Pyrococcus horikoshii OT3: one gene and its partner. The protein of the gene in region 2 binds, or shares a complex with, the protein of the main gene of each other region. Links are inferred from orthologs where the notes say so. Each region holds a gene or a part of one and is shown on either strand. Other genes may lie near its edges.

Region 1 (4,410 bases), 190 kb from region 2 along the record:
TGGCCCTCCTAATGTGTTGCTCCCTCGTTTGGAGTGTCATCACGAAGGCCCTCTTTCCTTCTGCATCTTTCGTCATTCCTATAATCCTCCCAGGCATCTGCCTTATCAGCTTCATATCGTTCTTGACAGCGAATATCCCCGCCCTAGGCCCACCGAAGTTCATTGGATTACCAAAGTAAGAAGCTTCACCAACGACTATGTCAGCTCCTAATTCTCCTGGGGCTTCGACTATTCCTAGAATAGTTGGATCCACCCCAACGACAAAGTATGCTCCAGCCTCATGGGCTATCTCTCCAACTTCCCTTATTTCTTCCTCTAGTAGGCCGAAGAAGTTCGGGATCTCTATGTAAACTCCAGCAGCGTCCTTAACCTTTTCCTTTAAATCCTCAACATCCACTTGTCCCCTCTCGTTCCAATTAACGGTTACTATCTCAACTTCAGGGCCTCTCGTGTAGGTTCTTAAAACTTGTAATCTCTCAGGGTGAGTATGCTTAGGAACCACGAACTTCTTTCTCTTTCCTTTATGTAATCTAACGGTCATTAGAGCTGCTTCGGCCATTGCAGTTCCCCAATCGTACATTGAAGAGTTAACCACTGGAAGTCCCACTAGTTCCGCTATTAAGCTTTGATATTCGAAGAGGGCTTGAAGCATTCCCTGGCTTATCTCAGGTTGATAGGGGGTATAGGAAGTTAGAAACTCACTCCTTTCAATTAAATGCTTTACATGGGCTGGTATATAGTGGAAATACGTTCCAGCCCCCAGGAAGGTTGGCATCTCTAGAACAGTCTTGTTCTTTTCAAGTATCTCATTCATCTCCAGGAAGACTTCGTACTCACTCTTCCCCTCTGGAAGATTTAGCTCCTCTTTTATAAACTTCTCTGGAATGTCTGCAAAGAGCTCTTCTATTGAAGATAATCCAATTTCCTTAAGCATTTCTTCCTTGTGTGCAGAATTTGGAATGTAATGATTTCCCATTGCAAATCCCCGACTAAAAATTTAGTAAGATTATAATAAATACCTTTCCTAAGGTTGATTATCATACGCTCAATCTCCTAAGGACATCCAGGAGACTCCAAAGGTCATATATCACGTGCAGATGAGGAATTTTGTCAAGGATCTCCTTAGTAACAAATCTAGCCGTGTAAGGAAAGTACATCCACACGTATTCCGTATTCTCGTCACCGTTTCCTATGAAGCGCCATGGCTTATCATCGACCCATACAAAAGTTTCATTCCCATATTTCTCCCTGACTAAACGAAATGCCTCCTTTATTGAAACTCCATGACCAAAGATAATCACATCGTCAAAAATATCATACAATCCACTTTGCCTAAGCCTATACTCTTTTACCCCAGGGATAAAATCTTCGGCCGAAAAAGATATGACAATATGCCCCTCCCTTTTCAGTTCCTTTAATACTTCTCTAGCACCTTCCAGGGGCTTGGTTAGCTTTGCCCTCTCCTCAAACCATATTCTAGCAAATTTTCCTTGGAAAATCTTCATTGGAGCTTTTATTTTCCCACTGTGTCTTCCAAATCTTGGTCTCTCAAATTGAAGTTCAATCTTTGTTAGTAGCTTTGCCATATACCTCTTCCCAGGGAACCAGGGATAAGTACGCCTTAGAGCTCTATAGAATGCCTCTTCTATGCATGAATAACTATCTACGAGTGTTCCGTCAAAGTCAAAAGCTATGATCATCAGAAAGCTACACATTTGTGGAAGTTTTAAAGTTATTGTTGGCGGGCCGGCCGGGATTTGAACCCGGGACCTTCGGCTCCGAAGGCCGACGCCCCATCCAGGCTAGGCCACCGGCCCTCAGAAAAGGCTTTAAATTGAAAGCGTAATAAAGGTTTCGGTGATAAAATGCTACTTCCGGACTGGAAAATAAGAAAAGAAATACTTATAGAACCATTTTCTGAAGAATCACTTCAACCAGCAGGTTATGATCTTAGAGTGGGTAGAGAAGCTTTTGTTAGTGGAAAGTTAATTGATGTGGAAAAAGAAGGGAAAGTAGTTATTCCTCCAAGGGAATACGCTCTAATTCTAACCCTCGAGAGAGTAAAGTTACCTGATGATGTGATGGGAGATATGAAGATAAGGAGCAGCTTAGCTAGAGAGGGGATTCTAGGTTCTTTTGCCTGGGTTGACCCAGGATGGGATGGGAACTTAACTCTAATGCTCTACAATGCTTCAAATGAACCAGTAGAATTAAAATACGGAGAAAGGTTTGTGCAGATTGTCTTTATAAGGCTAGAGGATCCACCAAGGAATCCCTATAGTGGAAACTATCAGGGAAGCACAAGATTGGTATTTTCAAAGAGAAAGAAACTCTAATATGGTGGATATACATACTTAAGGGGTGTGCTTTTAGATATAAACTCAATGAGTTTCTTGTTGGATAAAATCTAGTATCAGCTTTAGCTTTTCTATGCTTCTCCTTGAATTTCATCCTTTCAAGTTTGAGTTGAAGGCCTAAAATATTATATTGAGAGAAAAGGGGAAGAAAACGAATTCATCCAAAGAGTGCGCTGAGACCCGCAAGGGCTTCTTCCTCTGAAACTTCTTCCTCTTTCTCTTCTTCCTCCTTCTTCTCCTCTTCCTTCTTCTCCTCTCCACCAGCTTCTGCTGGGGCTGCTGCCGGAGCAGCTGCAACTGCAACTGGCATTGCCGCTTTCTCTATAACCTCGTCAATGTTAACTCCCTCTAGAGCAGCAACGAGGGCCTTTATCCTTGCCTCCTCAGGTTCAACTCCAGCAGCTTGAAGGACGGCCTTAAGGTTCTCCTCATTTATCTCCTTCCCAACACTGTGGAGGAGCAGAGCAGCATACACATACTCCATCTCCATCACACCTCCCGATTAGCTTTATGGGATACGCGTAAATTATCCAAATAGAGCACTTAAACCAGCTAAAGCCTCCTCCTCGGAGGCCTCTTCCTCTTTCTCTTCTTCCTCCGTCTTCTCCTCTTCCTTCTTCTCTTCCTCAGATGGTTGAGTTGCAACCGCAACTTGAGCCTGAGCACTTAAAAGCTCTTTGGTCTTCTCATCTAGAACATCCTCAGGTAATTGCTGAGCAAGTAGTAACATAGCCCTGAAAGCCCTTCCAATGATATCCTGAATTGTCTCCTTAGTTATGTAACCTGCCTCAATAGCAACCGTCTTAGCATTTAGGAATGCCTTCTGGATTATTGCCTCGATCGTCTCAGGAGTTGGGTAAGCTATGTTTACGGCTAGGTTAAATGCATGCATATATGCTTTTTGTAGCATGTCGATATATTCCTGCTCGTCTATAGCTAAAACGTCTGGAGTGTAAACTATACCATCTTCGTATACCGCTAAAACATCCAATCCTACTTCAAGGGGCTGAATTCCTAAAGCGTTGAGTATGTTAGCCAGTTCAGGAGTTATAACTTCTCCAGCCTTAAGAACGGTTGTATCCTTCTGAATTGTAACTTTACCCTTCTCAATCCTAGCCGGAATCCCAAGTGCTTGCATCTGTCCAACTATTGGCCCAGGAGCAAGAGGAGTTGGTCCCGCTGGAACTACGACATCCTTTGGAACGACGGCTCCAGGTTTAGCTGGAGCTGGTTGCCTGTTCTGTTGAAGGAACTTGTAAAGCTTGAAGGGATTCATGTTAGTAACGAGAATTCCAGCTCCCCTGTCTATGTACTCTACCAACTTCTCAAGTTCTGGCTTCCCTAGCTCCTTAGCTGCCTTCTTTATAGCTAGCTCTATCAAGGTATTCCTGGAGACCCTAAGCAGACCTCCATTTTCTCTAATTAACCTTCTCATTTGTGAAAGGGGATACGCTGGCATTGATGAAACGTCAACTAAAGCAATTACAGGATAACTCTTGATTAGCTTTGCAAGCTCTTCAACTTCCTTCTTCTTCCACTCAGCAACGTGGGCCATTTACATCACCCCTCTACTCTCACGGCCGGGCCCATTGTAGTCTTAACGTATACTGATCTTATCTGATTCTCTCCCCTTTCAAGTTTACCAATTATCGCGTTAAGTACTGCTTCTATGTTTTCAGCTAGTTGTTCATCGCTCATCTTTTCCGTTCCAACAGGCGCATGAACTACTGGATTATCCTTTAACTGTATCCTAACTGTTTTCTTGAGCTTCTCCACTATCGGCTCTATGTTAGTCATTGTAGGTGGAACGACAACGGGCATCTTGTTCCTGGGACCTAGGTATCTACCGAGGTACCTACCTATCTTGGGCATTAATGGGGCCTCAGCTATGAAGAAGTCATACTTCTTAGCTAACTTTCTCGCCTGCCTTGGGCTTTTAGCTATCTCCTCAAGTTCAGCACTACTAATAACGTCAAGCCCGAGCCTCCTCGCCGCTTCGGCAACTGCACCATCAGCGATGACCGCGATCTTTACATCCTTCCCTCTCCCATGG
Region 2 (5,104 bases):
CTAAAATGTATTCCCCTCTCAAGGGCCTGGGCTATTCTAACTGCCTGAACCTTTGCATTAAGGTAGGGGTTCTTTATCTCCTGAACATCGATCTGTGGATTTTCTAAGCCAAACTGTCTCTCTAAGATTCTAGTAAGTTCTCTTATTCTCCTTCCACCCCTACCTATGACGTAACCGGGATTAGCAGCAAATATTATTACCTTAGTTCCAAGGGGAGTCTTCTTTATGTCCAATCCACCATAACCTGCTCTTCTAAGCTCTTTTTCTAAAAATTCGTCGATGAGCATCTCTTTAACAGCTTCGCGAATGAAGTACCTCTCAATTGCCATGAGTTCACCTCCTAATTTCCTCAACTACTACCTCTATGTGAGTCGTCTGCTCGTTGAATGGAGTTGCCCTTCCAAATGCCCTCGGATACCATCCCCTAAGTACGGGTCCTCTGTGAGCAGCGATATGAATTATCTTCAACTTATCAGGATCAAGACCCTTTTGCTCAGCGTTATTCTTCGCATTCAATAGAACTTTCTTTATGGCCTTTGCAACTTTAACAGGATATCTTCCCGGACCAAACCCTTTTCCTGGCTTGTGTCCTTGGCTATCGTTGTAACGCCTAAGCGGAACGGGCCTCTTTAGGGCTATGACTTCATCCAGATATCTTAGTGCATCATTTAGCATCATTCCCCTCAGCTCTCTGCATACTTCAACTGCAAGTTTTGGTGAAATTCTAAGATCTCTACCACTCGCCCTCGCCATCCTTTCAGGATCAAAATTTTGGAAAGAGTAGCCAAAGCGCTTGCCCATCTAAACCACCTCACTTGACTGCAACGAACATTGAAGATCTTGTAGCTCCAATACCAGGAGCTCCATGCTGTACCCTCTTTCTAGTTGGAGCGAACTCTCCAAGGTAATGGCCGATCATCTCAGGCTTTATTTCTACAGGAACGAACTCTTTTCCATTGTGCACGTATATCGTCAATCCCACCATCTCTGGAAGGATTATCATATCTCTACAGTGGGTTCTTATTGGCTTGTTATACTTCCCTTTCTTTGCGAGTCTTATCTTCCTCAAAAGCTTCTTCTGCTCCGGAGTAAGCCCTCTTCTAAGGCTTCTCCTCTGTCTAGCTGGCAATAGCCTAGCTAATTCTTCAAGGGACATGTTCATCAACTGCTCAAGGGTATAACCGCGATATCTAAACTCCTTCCTCGCCATCTACACCACCTCACTTCCTTCTACCAGTCCTCCTCGCAGCGATATGACCAACCTTTCTTCCTGGTGGGGCCCTTCTTGAAGTTGTCGTTGGTTTACCTGGGTGGTGCTCCTTACCACCGAATGGATGGTTAACGGCGTTCATCTTAACACCTCTTGGAGTTGGCCAGAACTTATTCCTGGCTTTGTACTTGTAGTAAGCCTTACCAGCCTTAACTAATGGCTTCTCCAATCTTCCACCGCCAGCAACTACACCAATCGTAGCCCTGCAATTAGGGTCAAACGCCTTGAGCTCACCGCTTGGAAGTTGAACTATAACCTTATCCTTCTCTCTAGAAACTACGAGAGCGTAAGTCCCCCCGGCCCTCACGTACTTACCTCCGTCTCCAGGAACTCCCTCAATGTTATAGATATAAGTTCCCTCAGGGATCTTTGCAAGGGGAAGGGTATTTCCTATTTCAACTGGAGCATCTGGCCCTATATATATTTCTTGGCCGACTAGCAACCCCTCCGGAGCTATTATCAGCTTCTCCATACCATTCTCAAATTTAACCCTTGCAACCGGGGCCGTCCTTCCTGGATCGTGCATTATCTCCTCAACAACTCCCCTTATCGTTTTGTCTTGGGTATAGTTAAGAGGAATATACTTAACAGCTCCCCTGAATCTGTGAGAGGGGGATCTAAATGTGGGACTCCCCTTACCTCTCCTTTGTTGGATTAGACTCTTACCCATCTCACATCACCTCAGAATAATCCCAATCTGGCGGCTATTTCACTCGCGCTATATTCAGGCTTCAACTTAACGTAAGCCTTCTTTTCTCCCTTTGGCGTGATTAGCGTGTTAACTTTCTCAACCTTAACGTTGAATATCTCTTCAATGGCCTTTTTGATGTCTGTTTTGGTTGCTCTCCTATCAACGATAAAGGTTAGTTTGTTCTCCTTTTCTATCAAGGAGATTGCTTTTTCTGTTACCACAGGTCTAATTATAACTTTATAAGGATCCATACTTCATCACCCGTATATTTCCCTAAGCCTCTCTATAGCACTAACAGTCCAAACCGTTAACCTTCCTGGGTGCGTTCCAGGAGCGAGATGCTCAACTCCAAGGTTATCAACTACCACTACATCAACTCCCGGATGATTCCTGGCACCAAATACTATCCCCTCATTCTTACCGACCACGATCAATGGGCCTTTCGCCTTCTTGTACCTTCTACCCCTCATCTTACCCTTACCTGCTCTTACTCCACTTTTCTCCTTGGCCCTCTCTATGTCCTCCCATATTCCAAGCTTCTTGAATATCTCCCTAGTTTCCCTAGTTTTGCTAACCTTCTGAAGGTCATCAACGACTATCAAAGGTAACTGAGGAACATTATCAACTATATGGCCTCTGGATTTAACTATGTCATAATTAGCCGTTGCCGCTATTGCGCTCATTATAGCTAATCTCCTTTCCTTCTTATTTATGCCCTCCCAAATTATCTTCTCAACCTTTGGTGGATGTGCCCTTCTTCCACCCCTAGCGAATGGGACGAAAGCTGCATACCTTGGTGGGGTCTTCAGCCTCTCAACCCTTGCCATTCCATGACCCTTTCCTATGTTCTCGGTAACCCTCCTCTTACCGGCCATTGGATCCCTACCTTGAGGTTGTATTCTATGCGTCCAGGAAGCAATAACGGCCCTCCTAATTAGATCTGGCCTAAATGGAGTAAGGAATACCCTAGGAAGTTCTATCTCATCAACTGGTTGACCGTTAAGGTCAAAGACCTTTACCTTCATTTATCTCACCTCACTGCTTTGACTCAACACTAACATAGGTTATCTGAGGCCTCTGAACAGGAGGCTTCTTCTTTGGAGGTCTTATCGCGGGCCTAACCCTAATTATCCTCTTTATCGCCCCAGGAACTGAACCTGCTATCATCATGAAATCGCCCCTGACGATTCCATAGTGTGGAAAGCCACCCTTTGGCGTTATTTCAATTTCATTACCATCAATAACAAGCTTTCCGTTCTCTCCTATGGCTATTAACCTCTTATTAAGTTCAGTTCTGTGGTGGAAGCCCATTTGTCCAGCCATTGGAACCGTCCACATTACTCTAGCTGGATGCCATGGGCCTATGGAACCTACCTTCCTTCTTCCCTTACTATCCTTATGAGCCCTAAGCTTAATTCCCCATCTCTTCACCGGCCCCTGAGTACCCTTACCCTTCGTTACCGCTATAACATCAAGAAGTTCCCCTTCCTTGAGGACTTCTCCAACCCTAATTTCCTTTCCAAGCTTCTCCTTTATGTAGTTAAATTTCTCTTCAACGCTCGTTCCACCAATTGCGTATTCCATTACTTCAGGCTTCTTCTTTAGCTTTATAACCCAGGGTTGAGTCGATACTAGCGCTCTTACCTCGACTATTTCTCCCTCTTTTATCATATCCTCAAGTGCTCCTAACTTCTGCTCGAACTCTTCCTGAGTGTAATCTTTAGGTAGGGTTGCTATCCTCCTTCCCAGGAATTGATAGAATGTGAACTTCCTCCCCTTACCCTTCTTACTTGGAGTGTAATTATCAAGCTCAAAGTCTGGAACTATGACTTCACCCGCCGTCTCTAGCCCTAAATAACCTTGCCTGTATGCCCTTATTCCGAAGACTCTCAACGGAGGAGTTTCAATTATAGTGACTGGCATGAATATCTCCTTTCCGTTGGTAAGCCCTGGTTCGTCATCGATCATTAATATATGAGTCATCCCCGCTTTATATCCTGCAAAGCCTAGCATTCTAACTTCGGTCTCCTTTGGCCAGCTCCTGATCCTTGGAACTATACTCTTTGCCCTTTTCCTTGGACTGAAAGCAAGTGATCCTTTCCTTGGCCTATGAATCTTTCCCATTTCAATCCCTCCTCATGATATTAAATATCGCAAGAGTCGCCAACACGGCTTCCTCAGTCCTTACAGTCCTTGTTTTTTGATTAGGGATTGTATTGAGCACGAGATCAAATTCATATTTTTCCTTAAACTCTTCCAATATCTCAAACACACCTTTTCGAGGTGATCCAAACACTATACCTACCTCGCCCTCGAGGGGCACTTCGGCATCTCTCACATCAACTCCCCTACGGGAAGTTGCGATGACTACGTCAAGGTCAGCATTTTTAAGTGTTTTTGCCAAACTTTTTTTACTCCAATGAACCTTATACCCCCAATACCCAGGAGGCTCGGCCGGAACGACCCTTAAAGGCTTTACTGAGATTATCTTAAATGTTCCCCGGCCCTCCTCAGCAATCCCCTTTACTAAAGCAGGCCTATCCAAGCCAATATCTGCAAAGATTTTCTTGCCCCTTCTGAATGCAAACCCTTCCCTTATCTCTCCAATCCTGGGACTTGTTTTTTCCTTATGGCTTGGTATCTGGAGAGGAGGCATTACACCAGCATACCTGAGTTCGGGCATTATAGGGAATATTCTCTTCCTAAGGTACTGGGGAGTCTCAACGTACTCGAGCAATGTTTTAATGAGTCTTCCATCCCTGCCCCCTGCTTTATATATCCATATGTGCTCGACTCCGAATATTGCACATGCCCTTGCAATTTGTCCTACTTTATACGCCTTGAGTTTTAGGTCGCTAGTTTCTTCAAGCAGGGAATCTGGAATGAAGACATGCCAGCTCATTGTTGCCCTCCGAGAGATTTTCTTAGACCAAAGACTGTTGTGGTGTTTTTATAAAAGATTTAAAAGGCTTTCGAAGGTTTCCACCCTCGAAGATTGATAATTCTTAAAAAATTTTTGCAAAAGCCATAAGAGAACAGATTCATGCTTTAGACTTAACGAGAACCTTTAATAAGTCGAAATCTCTTATTAAACCAATTAAATCTCCCTCTCCCCTTATTACGGGTAGTTGTTCTATACTATA

Evidence for each region. Proteins that work in one complex are often made in the same cells at the same time.
Region 1: rpl4p (region 2) and rpl12p share a complex: the UniProt entries of both Methanocaldococcus jannaschii proteins name them as parts of the 50S ribosomal subunit. The link is inferred for Pyrococcus horikoshii OT3 from one-to-one orthologs.

What each region holds. Positions count from the first base shown.
Region 1 is NC_000961.1:1,733,990-1,738,399, forward strand. Bases 1,179-4,172 are described here. They hold rpl12p (50S ribosomal protein P1), read right to left. Parts: upstream 2,842-4,172; coding sequence 2,515-2,841; downstream 1,179-2,514. Other genes in these bases: PH_RS09430 (HAD-IA family hydrolase), read right to left, coding at 1,179-1,700; dcd (dCTP deaminase), read left to right, coding at 1,866-2,336; PH_RS09450 (50S ribosomal protein L10), read right to left, coding at 2,884-3,912. Outside these bases: aminomethyl-transferring glycine dehydrogenase subunit GcvPA, read right to left, coding at 1-976; more of PH_RS09430, read right to left, coding at 1,038-1,178. UniProt on the Methanocaldococcus jannaschii protein: Forms part of the ribosomal stalk, playing a central role in the interaction of the ribosome with GTP-bound translation factors.
Region 2 is NC_000961.1:1,546,017-1,551,120, forward strand. Bases 1,103-3,924 are described here. They hold rpl4p (50S ribosomal protein L4), read right to left. Parts: upstream 2,987-3,924; coding sequence 2,219-2,986; downstream 1,103-2,218. Other genes in these bases: rpsS (30S ribosomal protein S19), read right to left, coding at 1,103-1,210; PH_RS08385 (50S ribosomal protein L2), read right to left, coding at 1,221-1,940; PH_RS08390 (50S ribosomal protein L23), read right to left, coding at 1,952-2,212; PH_RS08400 (50S ribosomal protein L3), read right to left, coding at 2,997-3,924. Also shown: rpsC (30S ribosomal protein S3), read right to left, coding at 1-329; rplV (50S ribosomal protein L22), read right to left, coding at 334-801; more of rpsS, read right to left, coding at 812-1,102; more of PH_RS08400, read right to left, coding at 3,925-4,085; PH_RS08405 (putative RNA uridine N3 methyltransferase), read right to left, coding at 4,087-4,863; PH_RS08410 (CBS domain-containing protein), read right to left, coding at 5,003-5,104. UniProt on the Methanocaldococcus jannaschii protein: One of the primary rRNA binding proteins, this protein initially binds near the 5'-end of the 23S rRNA. It is important during the early stages of 50S assembly.